Regions from separate parts of the Streptomyces sp. NBC_01092 genome, predicted to be linked through region 2. Evidence: riboswitches for the same ligand, from Rfam matches in the RefSeq annotation. Region 2 holds a riboswitch; each other region holds the start of a gene.
The links. A riboswitch is a leader RNA that binds a small molecule or an ion and turns the genes downstream of it on or off. The one in region 2 is predicted to bind cobalamin.
Positions count from the first base shown of each region.

Region 1: another riboswitch for cobalamin. It lies ahead of OG254_RS11575 (cobalamin biosynthesis protein); the one in region 2 lies ahead of OG254_RS39775 (CbtB-domain containing protein).
Region 3: another riboswitch for cobalamin. It lies ahead of OG254_RS15050 (prenyltransferase/squalene oxidase repeat-containing protein); the one in region 2 lies ahead of OG254_RS39775 (CbtB-domain containing protein).

Region 1 covers NZ_CP108659.1:2,617,451-2,622,590, forward strand. Annotated here, with positions in the region: gene OG254_RS11560 (lysozyme) at 1-473, shown strand, start outside; gene OG254_RS11565 (anion permease) at 627-1,859, shown strand; gene OG254_RS11570 (hypothetical protein) at 1,897-2,118, shown strand; cobalamin riboswitch at 2,235-2,378, shown strand; gene OG254_RS11575 (cobalamin biosynthesis protein) at 2,477-3,418, shown strand; gene OG254_RS11580 (cobyric acid synthase) at 3,415-4,944, shown strand; gene cobN (cobaltochelatase subunit CobN) at 4,941-5,140, shown strand, end outside.
Region 2 covers NZ_CP108659.1:8,795,758-8,800,897, forward strand. Annotated here, with positions in the region: gene scpA (methylmalonyl-CoA mutase) at 1-1,283, opposite strand, end outside; gene OG254_RS39770 (methylmalonyl-CoA mutase family protein) at 1,283-3,085, opposite strand; cobalamin riboswitch at 3,277-3,415, shown strand; gene OG254_RS39775 (CbtB-domain containing protein) at 3,452-3,673, shown strand; gene OG254_RS39780 (CbtA family protein) at 3,695-4,453, shown strand; gene OG254_RS39785 (hypothetical protein) at 4,599-4,928, shown strand; gene OG254_RS39790 (histidine phosphatase family protein) at 4,946-5,140, opposite strand, start outside.
Region 3 covers NZ_CP108659.1:3,360,602-3,365,741, reverse strand. Annotated here, with positions in the region: gene OG254_RS15060 (energy-coupling factor transporter transmembrane component T) at 1-550, opposite strand, end outside; gene OG254_RS15055 (SCO2322 family protein) at 543-1,208, opposite strand; gene OG254_RS15050 (prenyltransferase/squalene oxidase repeat-containing protein) at 1,205-2,422, opposite strand; cobalamin riboswitch at 2,538-2,672, opposite strand; gene OG254_RS15045 (alpha/beta fold hydrolase) at 3,225-4,148, shown strand; gene fxsT (FxSxx-COOH system tetratricopeptide repeat protein) at 4,228-5,140, opposite strand, start outside.

The DNA of each region.
Region 1 (5,140 bases), 6.2 Mb from region 2:
TCCGCGGCGCGTACCATTTCGCGCTGCCGAACAAGTCGTCGGGCAAGACCCAGGCCGCCTTCTTCGTGCGCAACGGCGGCGGCTGGCGGTCGGACGGCTGGACCCTGCCGCCCGCCCTGGACATCGAGTACAACCCGTACGGCAGGCAGAAGTGCTACGGACTGAGCAAGGCGAAGATGGTCAGCTGGATCCAGTCCTTCAGCAACGAGATGAAGCGGCTGACCGGCCGCCGCCCGGTGATCTACACCACCACGCACTGGTGGAACAACTGCACCGGCACCAGCCGCACCTTCGCCTCGAACCACGCGCTGTGGATAGCCCGCTACGACTCCGCGACCGCGGGGGCGCTGCCGGCCGGATGGCGGTACTGGACCCTCTGGCAGTACGACAACGCCAGCGGCAGCCTGCCGGGTGATCAGAATCTCTTCAACGGCTCCATGACCCAGCTGAGGAAGTTCGCCCGAGGCTACTGACCGTGCGGCGCCTGGGCCGCGCGTCGACCGGCGGGGTCGGGGTCACCTCACCCGGCCGCTCCGGACACCGTGCGGCCCACCCCAGTTCACCTTTCGTTCACTCAGGTTACCTACGTTCGTCCAGCCAATGACCTCGAACGATTGCCTGGGTAAATGGAAAACTTCTCGCTGATCCTCGCGATTGTGGTGGTCACCGCACTCGCGTTCGATTTCACGAACGGTTTCCACGACACCGCCAACGCGATGGCCACCACCATCTCGACCGGTGCGCTCAAGCCCAAGGTCGCGGTGGCCATGTCCGCCGTACTGAACCTTGTCGGCGCCTTCCTCTCCGTGGAGGTCGCCAACACGATCTCCAAAGGTCTCGTCGACGAGACCGGCATACGCCCCGAGGTCATATTCGCCGCGTTGGTCGGCGCGATCCTCTGGAACCTGCTGACCTGGCTGGTGGGCCTGCCCTCCAGCTCCTCGCACGCCCTGATGGGCGGTCTGATCGGCGCCACCATCGCCTCGGCCGGCGTCGGCGCGGTCCACGGCGACGTGCTCGTCACCAAGGTGCTGATCCCGGCGATCGCCGCGCCGCTGGTCGCGGGCATCGCCGCGCTGCTCGCCACCCGCCTGATGTACACCCTCGGCAAGAAGGCCGACGGCAAAGCCGCCGCCAAGGGCTACCGCACCGGCCAGATCGCCTCCGCCGGCCTGGTCTCGCTCGCCCACGGCACCAACGACGCGCAGAAGACGATGGGCATCATCACCCTCGCCCTGGTCGCCGGCGGCGCCGTCGCCCCCGACTCCGACCCGCCCATGTGGGTCATCCTCTCCGCGGGCCTGGCCATCGCGCTCGGCACCTACCTCGGCGGCTGGCGCATCATCCGCACCATGGGCAAGGGCCTGACCGACCTTCAGCCGCAGCAGGGCTTCGCCGCCCAGACCAGCGCGGCCACCGTCATCCTGGCCTCCTCCCACCTCGGCTTCTCCCTCTCCACCACGCACTCCGTCTCCGGCTCGGTGATGGGCGCCGGCCTCGGCCGCAAGGGCGGCGTCGTCCGCTGGTCGACGGCCACCCGGATGTTCGTCGCCTGGGGCCTGACCCTCCCGGCCGCAGCCCTGGTGGGCGCGCTCGCGGAGTACGTGACGGGCTTCGGCGCCTGGGGCACGGCCGTGGTCGCCGTCTTCCTGATCGCCTCCAGCGCCGCGATCTGGAAGCTCTCCCGCCGCGAGGTCGTCGACCACACGAACGTCAACGAGTCCGACGAGCCGGCAGGCGTCGTCACCACCGCCATCGCCGCCGTGACCCCGCCCCCGGCAGGCACGGCCACCGAGGACCTCACGGCCACGATCCCGGCCCCGTCCTCCGAGCCCGCGCCCTCGCAGGCCACGGTCTGACCCCCGCCCCGTTACCGGCTCCCAAGAAAGAAGAAGCATGAAGATCGACTGGGCGGCTCTCGGCTCCGTCTTCGGCGTCAGCCTCGTGATCACGGTGGCCCTGGTGGGCCTGTTCACCCTCGGCATCGCGGGCCTGTCCCGCCGCGAACGGGCCGCGGCCCAGGGCGACTCGGCCGCACTCGCGGTCACGGGCGCGTACGCGTGCTTCGCGGCGTGCACGGCGGCGGTGGCCTACGGGATCTATCTGATCGTGGCCTGACGCAGCGCGCACACCACCTGAAACACCCGAGGTGCGGGACGGATCACCGTCCCGCACCTCAGTGCTGTGTGGGCCTTCGCACACTCTTCCCTCGCAGGTCAACGGCAAGTTGACGCCCCTTCCAACCCCGTGGTGGACTGCCGGGGCCAAGTACGGCGGCAGAAGAGGAAGCCGGTGTGAATCCGGCGCGGTCCCGCCACTGTCACCGGGGTAGAAAGCCCCGGGAGCCAGGAACTCTCGCCGCCGGTCTCGTCGTACCAGGGCGCGGACACCCTGAGTGAGGACATAACGCCATGCTCGCCTGCCGATCGACATGCAGTAGCAGACCCTCGTCTGACCCAGCGATCGGCTGACCCCGATGCGAGCCGATCGCGTTTTCGCGTACGGCGCCGCCGCCGGACTTCTCGGTGATCTGCTGCTCGGCGACCCTCGTCGGGGGCATCCGGTCGCCGCGTTCGGACGGGCTGCCGGCGCCGTGGAACGGGTGTTGTGGCGCGACGACCGCGCGTGGGGTGCGGTGCACACCGCCGTGTGCACCGGTGGCGCCGTGGCGGCAGGAGCGCTCGCCGCTCGTGCGGTACGTCCCTCTCCCGTCGCCTCCGTCGCGCTGACCGGCGCCGCCACCTGGGCGGTCGTCGGGGGGACTTCGCTGGCCCGGGAGGCCCGCGTCATCGGGCGAGCGCTGGAGGCGGGGGACATCGAGGGCGCCCGTGCCCGGCTGCCGCATCTGTGCGGGCGGGATCCGCAGGCGCTGGACGCGGACGGGATCGCGCGGGCCGTGGTCGAGTCCGTTGCCGAGAACACCTCCGATGCCGTCGTGGGGGCCCTTGTGTGGGGGGCCGTCGGCGGGGTGCCGGGGCTGCTCGGGTTCCGGGCCGTGAACACGCTCGACGCCATGGTCGGGCACAAGTCACCCAAGTACCGGCGCTACGGATGGGCTTCGGCCCGGCTCGACGACCTGGCCGGCTGGCCGGGGGCGCGGCTGACCGCCGTACTCGCCGCCGTCGCCGGGAGCGATCCCCGGGGAGCGGTACGGGCCTGGCGCGCCGACGCCGCCAAGCACCCGAGCCCCAACGCCGGGCCCGTCGAGGCGTCGTTCGCGGGCGCCCTCGGGGTGCGGCTCGGCGGGACGCTGTCGTACGGCGGCAGGGTCGAGCACCGGCCCGTGCTCAACACGGACGGGCGGGCCGTCGGCACCCACGACGTGGAACGGGCCGTACGGCTGTCGAAGCGTGTCAGCTTGCTGGCGCTCGGCGTCTGTGTCGCCGCGCGCCTCATCGCGAAGGGACGTCCCTCATGACGGGCGGTGGTCTCCTCGTCGCCGGCACCACCTCCGACGCCGGCAAGAGCGTCGTCACCGCGGGAATCTGCCGGTGGCTGGTGCGGCAGGGGGTCAAGGTCGCGCCGTTCAAGGCGCAGAACATGTCCCTCAATTCGTTCGTGACGAGGGAAGGTGCCGAGATCGGGCGGGCGCAGGCCATGCAGGCGCAGGCCTGTCGTGTCGAGCCGACCGCGCTCATGAATCCCGTGCTGCTCAAGCCCGGCGGCGAGCAGAGCAGTCAGGTCGTGCTGCTGGGGAAGCCCGTCGGTGAGCTCAGCGCACGCGGGTATCACGGCGGGCGGCAGCAGAAGCTGCTCGGGACCGTGCTCGACTGTCTCGCCGAATTGCGGGGCACGTATGACGCGGTGATCTGTGAGGGAGCCGGCTCTCCGGCCGAGATCAATCTGCGGCGGACCGACATCGTCAACATGGGGATCGCCCGCAATGCCGGGCTGCCCGTGCTGGTGGTGGGTGACATCGACCGCGGTGGCGTGTTCGCCTCCTTCTTCGGGACCGTCGCCCTCCTCTCGCCCGAGGATCAGGCGCTCGTCGCCGGGTTTCTGGTGAACAAGTTCCGGGGGGACGTCAGCCTGTTGGAGCCGGGGCTCGACATGCTGCACGAACTCACCGGACGCCACACCTACGGCGTCCTCCCCTTCCAGCACGGCCTCGGCATCGACGAGGAGGACGGGCTGCGGCCCTCTTTCAAATCAAACACAGCCCTGCGCGGGACGGTCCGGGAGTCGAACGTCGCCCCGCCCCTCGGGGAGGACGTGCTGCGCGTCGCCGTCTGTGCCGTCCCGCTCATGTCCAACTTCACGGACGTCGACGCCCTCGCCGCCGAACCCGGCGTCGTCGTGCGGTTCGTGGACCGGGCGGAGGAGCTGGCCGACGCCGACCTCGTCGTCATTCCGGGGACCCGGGGGACGGTCCGCGCGCTGGAGTGGCTGCGGGAGCGCGGGCTCGCCGATGCTCTCGCCCGCAGGGCCGCCGAGCAGCGCCCGATCCTCGGGATCTGCGGCGGCTTCCAGGTCCTCGGCGAGCACATCGAGGACGACATCGAGAGCCGGCGCGGGCACGTCGAAGGGCTCGGCATCCTGCCCGTCCGCGTCCGGTTCGCCCGCGAGAAGACCCTCACGCGGCCGGTGGGCGAAGCCCTCGGGGAGCCCGTCGAGGGGTACGAGATCCATCACGGGGTCGCCGAAATAAGCGGAGGCCGGCCATTCCTCGACGGCTGCCGGGTCGGCCAGACCTGGGGCACGCACTGGCACGGCTCGCTGGAGTCGGACGGCTTCCGGCGGGCCTTCCTGCGCGAGGTGGCCGCCGCCGCGGGCCGCCGCTTCGTGCCGGCGCCGGACACGTCGTTCGCCGCGCTGCGCGAGGAGCAGCTCGACCGGCTCGGCGACCTGATCGAACAGCACGCGGACACGGACGCGCTCTGGCGGCTCATCGAGTCGGGCGCGCCGCAAGGACTGCCTTTCATTCCACCGGGAGCGCCCGCATGAGCACAGTGTTGTTGTTGTCGACCGCCGACACGGATCTGCTGGCGGCCAGGGCCGCCTCCGGTGCCGACTACCGGATCGGCAACCCGACCCGCGTGGACGTCGAGGCCGAGCTGCCCGCGCTCCTCGACGGCGCGGACCTCGCCGTCGTACGACTGCTCGGCGGCAAGCGGGCCTGGGAGGACGGGCTGGCCAAGCT
Region 2 (5,140 bases):
TCGACCTCCTGGATGTGCTGCCAGGCCCGGCGCGCGAGGTCGTACGTCAGCTTCTCCACGTAGGCGCTGCCGCCCCACGGGTCGATGACCCGGGTCGTGCCCGACTCCTGCTGGATCATCAGCTGCGTGTTGCGCGCGATGCGGGCCGAGAAGTCGGTGGGCAGCGCGAGCGCCTCGTCCAGGGCGTTGGTGTGCAGCGACTGTGTGTGACCCTGCGTCGCGGCCATCGCCTCGACGCACGTACGCGTGACGTTGTTGAACACGTCCTGCGCGGTCAGCGACCAGCCCGAGGTCTGCGAATGGGTGCGCAGGGAAAGCGACTTGGAGTTCTTCGGGTCGAACTGCTTCACCAGCTTCGCCCACAGCAGGCGCGCCGCCCGCAGCTTGGCGACCTCCATGAAGAAGTTCATGCCGATCGCCCAGAAGAAGGAGAGGCGAGGCGCGAACGCGTCCACGTCCAGGCCGGCCTCACGGCCCGCGCGGATGTACTCGACCCCGTCCGCGAGCGTGTACGCCAGCTCCAGATCGGCCGTCGCACCGGCCTCCTGGATGTGGTAGCCGGAGATGGAGATCGAGTTGTAGCGGGGCATCCGCTGCGAGGTGAAGGCGAAGATGTCGGAGATGATCCGCATCGACGGCTTCGGCGGATAGATGTAGGTGTTGCGGACCATGAACTCCTTGAGGATGTCGTTCTGGATGGTCCCGGCCAACTTCTCGGGCGGTACGCCCTGTTCCTCCGCCGCCACGATGTACAGCGCCAGCACCGGCAGCACGGCGCCGTTCATCGTCATCGACACGGTCATCTTGTCCAGCGGAATGCCGTCGAAGAGCTGCCGCATGTCGTAGATCGAGTCGATGGCGACGCCCGCCATGCCGACGTCGCCCGTCACGCGCGGGTGGTCGCTGTCGTAACCCCGGTGCGTGGGCAGGTCGAAGGCGACCGACAGGCCCTTCTGGCCGGCCGCCAGGTTGCGCCGGTAGAACGCGTTGGACTCCTCGGCGGTGGAGAAGCCCGCGTACTGGCGGATCGTCCAGGGCTGGTTGACGTACATCGTCGGGTACGGGCCGCGCAGATACGGCGCCATGCCCGGGTAGGTGCCCAGGAAGTCCAGGCCCTCCAGGTCACGGCCGGTGTACAGCGGCTTGACCGCGATGCCCTCGGGGGTCTCCCACAGTGGCTCGTCCCCGCCCGTGGCCTGCTTGACGGCCGTACGCCACTCGTCGGCGCCGGCGGCGGCGGTCGGGGTCCCCAGCTCGATCCCGGAGAAGTCGGGGATTCCCATCAGGACACTCCCATGCGGTCGAGGGTGGCGGACAGCACGGCGACGGCGTCACAGCCCGCGAAGACGTAACTGTCGACATCGGTGTACTGCCCGGGGCGGCCCGCGAGGAACACGTGCGTGGCGCCCGCCGACCTGAACTCGGCGGCCACGGTCTGGGCCTGCTCCTCGTACACCGCGTCGCTGGAGCACAGGCACGCCTCGGTGGCGCCGCTCTCGGCGAAGGTGCCCTCGGTGACGGGCTCGATGCCGCCCGCCTGGAACAGGTTCGACGCGAAGGTGAGCCGCGCGGTGTGGGCGGCGGCCGGGCCGAGTGCGGCCAGGTAGATCCGCGGCCGGGACCCGGTGGCGGCGAGGTGGGCGTCGGAACGGGCACGCAGCGCCTCGTACGCCTCGTCACGGCGGACGCGCGGGAGGCCGCCGGACCGGACCTCGGGAGCGGGCTCGCGCTCCACCGGCTGCTCGGCGAGGTTCGGGAACTCGCTGACGCCGGTGATCGGTTCGCGCCGCTTGACGAGCTTGCCGGTGCGCGCCGCCCAGGTCTCGGCCAGGTCCTGGCCGAGCCGTCCGGAGCGCAGGGCCTCGGCCTGGCCGCCCGCACCCTCGATGCGCTGGAAGAACTCCCAGCCCGCCTCGGCGAGTTCGTCCGTGAGCCGCTCCACGTACCAGGAGCCGCCGGCCGGGTCGATCACCCGGGCCAGGTGCGACTCCTCGATGAGGATGGTCGAGGTGTTGCGGGCGATGCGCCGCGCGAAAGCGTCCGGCAGGCCGAGCGCATGGTCGAAGGGCAGCACGGTCACGGAGTCGGCGCCGCCGACGCCGGCGGCCAGCGTGGCCACCGTCGTGCGCAGCATGTTCACCCAGGGGTCGCGGCGCGACATCATCACCGGCGAGGTGACGGCGTGCTGCACCTGCGCGCTCGGCGCCCCGCACACCTCGCTCACCCGCGCCCACAGCCGGCGCGCGGCCCGCAGCTTGGCGATGGTCAGGAACTGGTCGGCGGTGGCCGCGTACCGGAACTCCAGCTGCGCACCGGCCTGTTCGACCGTCAGACCGGCCTCGGTCAGCTCCCGCAGATAGGCGACACCGGTCGCCAGCGAGCAGCCCAGTTCCTGCGCGGCCGAGCCACCGGCCTCGTGGTACGGCAGCGCGTCCACGGTCAGCGCCCGCAGCCCCGGGTACTCCTCGGCGCACAGCCGGGCCAGCGAGGCGACGGCGGCGAACTCCGAGGACTGTCCGGTACGGGCCTCATGGCCGAGCGGGTCCGCGCCGAGGTTGCCGCGCGCCGCCTCCTTGGCGACGCCCCGCTCCTCGTACAGCCGCAGCAGCTCACGCGCGGCGGGCTCCACCTCGGTGCCCGCGTCGAGGACGACAGGGGCCAGGTCGAGGTAGACGCCTTCCAGGGCGCGGCCGAGTTCCGAAACCGGGATGCCGCCCTCGCCGAGGACCAGCCACAGTGAGGTGACGCCGTTCTCCAGGTCCGCGAGCACCACGCTGTCCTTGAGCGCCGTGTGGCGCTGGCGCACATCCCAGCCGCCGGCCGTGTTGCCCTCGGCACGGCCGCCACGGACGAAGGGGGCGAACCCGGGCAAACCTGTGTCGGGTGCGGCATCGCGCGCGGTGTACAGAGGGCGGGTGCGCAACCCGTCCTCCAGGGCAGTGGACAGGGCTTCTTCCGCGGCCGGGCCCGAGACGTCCTTGCCCGCCTTGCGCAGCACACCTTCCACCAGGTGTTGCCACTGCTCATGGGTTGCGTCAGGGAACTCGGCGGCCAGCGAGAGCCCGTCGTCAGGCAGGACCGTCATGCTCGGATGCTAGGTCAGATCATCAAAGGAGCAGCAGAGGGCACGGCTGTGACCTTGCCCTCTCCCACATTGTGACCTGGGTCTCCGCATCGAATGAGGCGGTCGGGGAAAGGGCGTTCCGCGGCTTTCGTCGCAGGTAAAGGTTCGGTCAGAGGAGGGTCCCGCAGGCCCGCCTGCCATTGGTCATGTCCTGGTCGAGCAGTACGGTCGGTGCGATATCGACGACGGCGAAGCGGAAGCCGGTGGGAATCCGGCACGGTCGCGCCACTGTATGCCGCCCCTTGGGAAGGGTGGCGAGTCAGACCCGTGGCCGTCGTCATGTGCACCACCGAGATGGGACGCGAACTCCCTTAAGGAGGCCCTGCCATGGCGCAGCATGTCGCTCAGCCGACCGCCACCACCCCCGCTCTCCCCGCCAAACTGCCGATCGGCGCGATCGTCCCCTGGGCGGTCTTCTTCGGCATCCTGATGCTGGTCCTGCTGTACTTCGTCGGCGCCGAACAGGGCGCCACCTCCGTCGTCTCCGGCGAGGACGTCCACGAGTGGGTGCACGACGCCCGCCACCTCCTCGGCTTCCCCTGCCACTGACCAGAGGGACGCCGCACACTCATGAACTCCGCAACGGTAAGAAACCTGCTCGTACGGGGCATGCTCGCCGGCCTCGGCGCCGGTGTACTCGCCCTCGTCGTGGCCTACTTCCTCGGTGAGCCGAGCGTCGACAAGGCGATCGGCTTCGAGGAGGCCCACGCCTCCGGGCACGAGCACGAGGTCGAACTCGTCTCCCGCAGCCTTCAGTCCACCGCGGGCCTCGCCACCGGTGTGCTGATCTACGGGGTCGCCTTCGGCGGCATCGCCGCCCTCGCCTACTGCTTCGCCCTCGGCCGCGTCGGCCGCTTCAGCCCGCGGGCCACCGCGCTGCTGCTGTCCGGGTGCGCACTGCTCGCCGTCTACGTCGTGCCGTTCCTGAAGTATCCGGCCAACCCGCCCGCCGTCGGCGACCCCGACACCATCGGCAAACGGACCACCCTGTACTTCCTGATGATGGTGCTCAGCGTCCTCCTCGCGGTGGCCGCGACCCTCCTCGGCAAGCGCCTCGCCCCGAGGCTGGGCACCTGGTACGCCACCGTCGCCGCGGTGGCCGCGTTCGCCGTGGTGATCGGCCTGGCGTACGCGTTCCTGCCGGTCGTCAACGAGGTTCCCGCGGACTTCCCGGCCGCCGTGCTGTGGAGGTTCCGGATCTCCGCGCTGGCCATGCAGGCCACGCTCTGGGCAGGCTTCGGGCTGCTCTTCGGCGAGCTGGCCGAGCGACTGCTGAATCCCAGACCGGCCGCCGCGGCTTCGGCCCCGGCGGTGGCTGCCCCCAGCTGACCGGAATGCGATCACGTGAGAGGGCCCGCGGAACCATCCGGGGGCCCTCTCACGTTCTGCGGACACCGAGTCGACGGGACGGGACATGGCTCGGACGACCGGCCGATTACCCGACGACCACGCGGGCGAGGAGCGGAGGAGCCGAGTGGCCAGACACCCACAGCCGCGCCGCATCACCCTCGGCGGCCACGAGGCGGTGGCGCTGACCGTGGAGGAGTACGAGCAACTGATGGCCAGCCGACGGCAGATCGGCGGCCAGAGCGCCCGGGTGCGCGTACTGGGCCAGCAGGTCAAGCGCACCGAGCAGCTGCTGCAGGACCTGGAGACGCTGGTCGCGGCGCCGCCCGCCCGCTGCCGGGAGCAGGCGGGCACGGCGTGCGCCGGCGATGCGGTGACGCGGACGGACACCGACACGGGCTGTCTGCGCTGCGCCATCGCGGCATTGCTGCGTCGCCACCGCGACACGGCATCCTGAACCCCGGACGCTCGTCTCTAACCGGTGTGCGGCGCGGCAAGGGCCCGCCCCAGCCGCAGGTTCCAGCGCCCGGTCCGTCCACTGAGCTCCGTCGCCGTCAGCGGGGCGACGTCAAGACGCCAGAAGGCCGCCGCGGGCATGCCGAGCGCATGAACGACGGCGGCGCGAACGACCTCCGGCTCGACCACGGCGAGCGTACGGCCGTCCAGGTC
Region 3 (5,140 bases), 5.4 Mb from region 2:
TGGCGAGGGAGTTCGCCGCGCCCACGCAGATGAGGAGCGTCGCGAGGCGCAGGCCGTCGTAGAAGGCGATGAGGACGGTCTCGACGGTGACCTTGCCGCCCAGCCGGATCCCCTGCGCCCAGTCGGGGAGGGGGATCTCGGGGAGCGTGACGATCACGTGGGTGCCGGGGAGCGGGGAGCCGAGGAGCACGGCGAAGACGAGCCGGATGAAGAGGACGGCCAGGGCCAGCTTGAAGAAGACGGAGTAGGAGCGGGCCCAGGGGGCGTTCGGGCGGCAGGCCGCCACGACGTACGCGGAGGTCGCGATGAGGAGGGCGAGGAGGAGCGGGTTGGTGGTGCGGGTGGCGGCGGTACCGAGGGCGAGGGCCCAGAGCCACCAGGCGCCGGGGTGCAGGGGAGGGGCGGCAGCGTCCCGAAGGGGCGCGGGGCCGTGACATGTGCGGCTCCGCCGCGCGGGCGCGACCAGCCACGATGGCGCCGCGGACGACCAACCTCCCGTCCCCGTCCCGAGGCGGCGCACATCGTCAGAGCCGGCGGCGCGCTCAGGCATCCCCGCGCCGCCGTGCCTGCCAGACCGCCGCAGCCCCGAGCACCACCACCACGGCGACGCCCGCGACCAGGCCCAGCGAGAGCCCGCCGTCCGAGTCGTCCTCGGCCGCGGTGGCGGTCCGTCCGGCCGCAGTCGGTTTCCCGGTCTCCCCGCCGCCGCCCGACACCTGATCGCCGCAGCCCTTCTGCGGATACCCGGTGATCGCGCACAACAGGGCGTTGCTGTCGTAGCGCAGGGGCTTGGCGACGGCCGCGAGGGCCTCGGCCGTGGTCGCGTCGGGAGCCACCCGGGCACAGGCCGTACGGCGGGCAGGGGGCGTCTCGCCGGACGGGGCGTCGGCCGCCGTACCGAAGTCGATGACCAGGGCGACCCGCTTCCTGCCGTCCTCGGCGGGCGTCCTGGCGCAGATCACCGCGAACTCGGCCGCGCCCCTGGGCTGCGTCGCGTCCTTCGAGTCCTCGCTCACCGCGAACCGGAAGCCCTGGACGTCACCGTCGGAGGGGCGGGCGAGGGAGGGGCCCTGGGTGGCGTAGATCCAGGTGTCGCCCTGCCGCTCCCAGAAGGACCAGTAGCGGTAGCCGGCCGCCTGAGCGGCCTGGGCCGCGCCGGTCAGCAGGACCAGCGCGGCCAGGAGCGGGGCGAGCACGCGGCGGATCACGCCTGGGGGCCCTTCTTGCGGCCGCTCAGCAGGAAGCCGATGCCGACGCCGACGACGAGGAAGATGCCGACGTACCACCAGACACCGAAGGGACTGTCGTCCTTGGTCTTCTCCTCGTTTGTGGCCTTTGCCGCGGCCTGCGGTGCGGGGCCGGTGGCGTTGAGCTGCTTGACCAGGTCGGCGCCGCCGAAGTCGCGGGGGTCGGTGCCGGTGGCGTGGGCGGCGAGGATCAGCTGGGCGTAGGCGGCCGGGCCGCTCTGCTTCGCCCACTTCGCGGAGTTCTGCTCCAGCCAGCGCAGCGGCTTCTCGGCGGCGTCGGCACCGGAGAGGGCGGCCAGTGCGACGACCGCGTCGGCGGTGTTGCCGTAGTCGGGCTGGTCCTCGGCGCCGGGGAGGGCGGAAGTGAGGTGGCCGTCCTTGGCGAGGGCGTCGGTGAGGTAGGCGGCGCCGTTGACGGCGGCCTGAAGCGAGGACGGGTAGCCGCCGTCGGTGCAGTCCGCAGTGGGCGTCTCCTTGCCGGGGCTCACGACGAGGCCCTTGCCGAGCGAGCCGAGGACACCGGCCGCGGTGGCGTCGGCGTTGGCGAGCAGCTTGCCCTTCTTGTCGGGCTGGAAGGCGAAGGCGCCGCCGTCGTCGTCCTTGCACGACAGGGCGAGCTGCTTGAGTGCGTCGTACGCCGACTGCCCGTCCTTGCGGACATACGCAGGCTTCTCACCGGCGGCGGCGAGTCCACCGATCACCACGGACGTGGAGTTGGTGTCGCTGGCCCCGCCCGGCATGTACCCCCAGCCGCCGTCCTTGTTCTGGACGGACTTCAGCCAGGTCACGGCCTTGGAGGTGGCGGCGTCGTGCCCGCCGAGGGCGACGAGCGCCTGGACGGCGGCGGCCGTGTTGTTGGTGTCGACGAGGGTCTTGGCATCGCAGTCGGCGGAGGCGTCGGCACGGTAGGGCGCGAAGGCCCCGTTCGCGCACTGCTGCCCAAGCAGCCAGTCCACGGCCTTCGGGGCCGGCTTCACCCCGACGGTGTCCTGAGCGAGCATCGCGAGGGACTGCCGCCAGACACCGTCGTAGGTGGGGTCGGTGGTGCCGTACAGCTCGGCGGGGTACGCCGGCTTCGGCGAGGCGGAGGGGGAGGAGTCGGCGGCTATGGCCGGCGCGGCCGCGCCGATCACGACGGCGGCGGCCAGGACCGCGGCGCTGTGACGGACGTTCATGATCGGCGGGTGCCCTTCCCTAGGGGGACCGGGCAGCACAGGGGAGACCCCCGGCGGCTCGGCTCCGTATACCTCGACGGTGCCGCACTCCGGCGGACTGCCGGGGCACGTGAGCCGGTCACTTCCCGTACGCGGCGATCCGGCTCACCGGCCTTCGACGACGACCGGTTCACGGTTGCGGGTCAGCGCCGGATTTGCACCGGCTTTCCCACGTACGGGTGTGATGACGACGGCGACACTCTACCCGGGGGTAGGCGGGGGCCGAGAGGGGGCGGTGGGCGGCGGAGGCGGGCCGGTGGTGAGCGAGGTCGAGGGTGGCCGGTTCGGCTGGATTTCGCCCATGGATGTTGCAGGGGGTTGCCGAGCTTCGTGATGGGCGTGTGCATGATCCCGGCCGGGATGTCGGCCCTTCCTTGCGGACGGATCGGTATCGGCCGACGTCAGGATGCGAGCCGTGTCGGGGGACCCCATCATGTGGGTACTGCCCTCGGTCTGCATGATCGCCGCCGTGCGGCGGTGTGATCACTGAAGTGTCAAACCAAACATGTATTTTGCGCCGAATGGCTATCGGTGTGGCTGGAATGACCTGCCGGAGGGTGGGAATCCTCTACCGTTTGGTCGGTGCGAGCGGCCCTTCGGGACGCGCAACCGTCACCCCATGACATTGCGTCTTTCGAAAAACCCTTGGTCCGTCGCGAATGACGGCTGGTTTGTGTGTCGACTGGCGCTCTGACGGGCGGGATGCTGATTCTCTGGGTCCTGCTCCGGGCGGCCGCGGCGCTGGCGACGGGAGGCACACCTGGTGTTGGGAAGTGTCAAGAGCGGCGACGGCAAGAGGCTGCTCTTCTTCGAGACGTCGGGGGACCCGAAGGGCCACCCGGTGTTCTTGCTGCATGGCACTCCGGGCAGCAGGGTCGGGCCGCGTCCACGGACCAGCGTTCTCTACAAGCTGGGCATCCGGCTCATCTCCTATGACCGGCCGGGGTACGGGGAGTCGCAGCGGTTAAAAGGCCGCGCTGTGTGTCACGCCGCCGCGGACGTGGAGGCCATCGCCGACCAGCTGAATCTCGGGCCGTTTTCCGTGCTCGGCCGTTCCGGCGGCGGACCGCACGCGTTGGCGTGTGCGGCGCTGCTTCCGGACAGGGTCGCCAGTGCTGCCGTGCTGGTCAGCATCGCTCCTCCCGATGCAGATGGGCTCGACTGGTTCGAGGGGATGGCCCCGTCCAACGTCATCGCCTACAAGGCCGCCAGGGCGGCTCTCCGCGATGGTTCCGAGGAGTGCCTGGAAAGGCTCAAGGCCAACCTTGCCAGCAATGCAGATGCCATTCGTGACAAGCCGGAATCACTACTGGGGCTACTGACTCCGGAGATGCCCACGGCAGACAAGGCTGTGGTGGGACACGGTGGGATCCGAGGCCTGCTCCTCGCCAACTACGAGACCAGTGTGGTGCGTTCCTCGTTCGGGTGGCTCGATGACGTGCTGTCCTTCCGGCGGGACTGGGGCTTCGAGCCAGGCAAGATCGTCGAAGTCCCGCTGCTGCTGTGGCACGGTGAGCACGACACCTTCTCGCCCGTCGGTCACTTCCGATGGCTAGCCGAACGCATTCCCTCAGCGACTGCCGTGCTGAAGCCGGGGGCGGCTCACTTCGCCGCGCTGCCGGCCGTACCGGAAATACTCGCTTGGCTGCGTGACCGTGCTCGCGAGCGGTTCGGGGCCGCCGTGTAGCGGGTTTCGGCAGCCCCTCCGTGTCCGCGAAAGTGGTTCGCTGCGATGTGCTCGCCGACGTCGGCGAGCACATCGCAGATCAGATCGGGTGCGGGTCGAACTCCCAGCCCGACCGACTCCACTCGCGCAGGGCCAGAGCGCGGGGATGATCGGCCCCGAGCCGCGCAGTGATCGCGCCCAGCACCTCCTCGCGCAGCCGTTCGGCCGCCTCGCTCTCTCCCAACTCGTTCAATACCACCGCGAGGTTGGCCGCGCAGACCAGTGGGGCGGGGTGCTGGTCGTCGTTGAGGACATCGCGAAGCCGGTCCAGTACCTCCTCGTAGGTAGCGCGGGCCCGTCCGCGCTGCCCCAGTGCGGCCTGGGCATTGGCCAGGTTCACCCGGCACATCAGGGTGAACGGGTGGTCGTCGTCGAAGATCGCCGCGAAGACCCTTGCGGCTTGCTCGGCGTGTGCCAGGGAGGAAGCCGCCTCGTTGGCCGTGTAGAGCAGCACGGCCAGGTTCGCGTAGCAGGCTGCTGTGTAGGGGTGTTGGTCTTGGAAGAACCGACGGCAGTCGTCCAGGACCCGGCGGGCCAGCTCAAGGGCCTCTTCGGTACGACCCTGCGCGCCCAGGATCCCGGCCAGGCCCAGGTGGAGCAGCAACCTGTTGGGCGAGGCCGACCCTTCCTCGGAGGGCAGGTTGGACAGCACTGTGCGTGTCAGGACCTCCGCCTCCTGAGCCCGGCCCATCTGGTGCAGGGCACCCGACAGCGCTTTGCCTGCGTTGATGGTGGTGGGAGCGGACGCGCCGAACTGCTGATGGGAGAGGCATTGGTCGTAGGTGCGCCGCAACGGAAGCTCGGATCCGGCGTAGTCGCCGCAGTCGAGCAGATCGCGGGCGTAACTGATGGTTGATGCCCGGGTGTAGGCATGCTCCGGGCCGAGGATCTTGTTTCGAGTCTCCATTGTCTTGCGGTCCAGCCGCAGAGCATCCGTGTACTGCCCCAACACT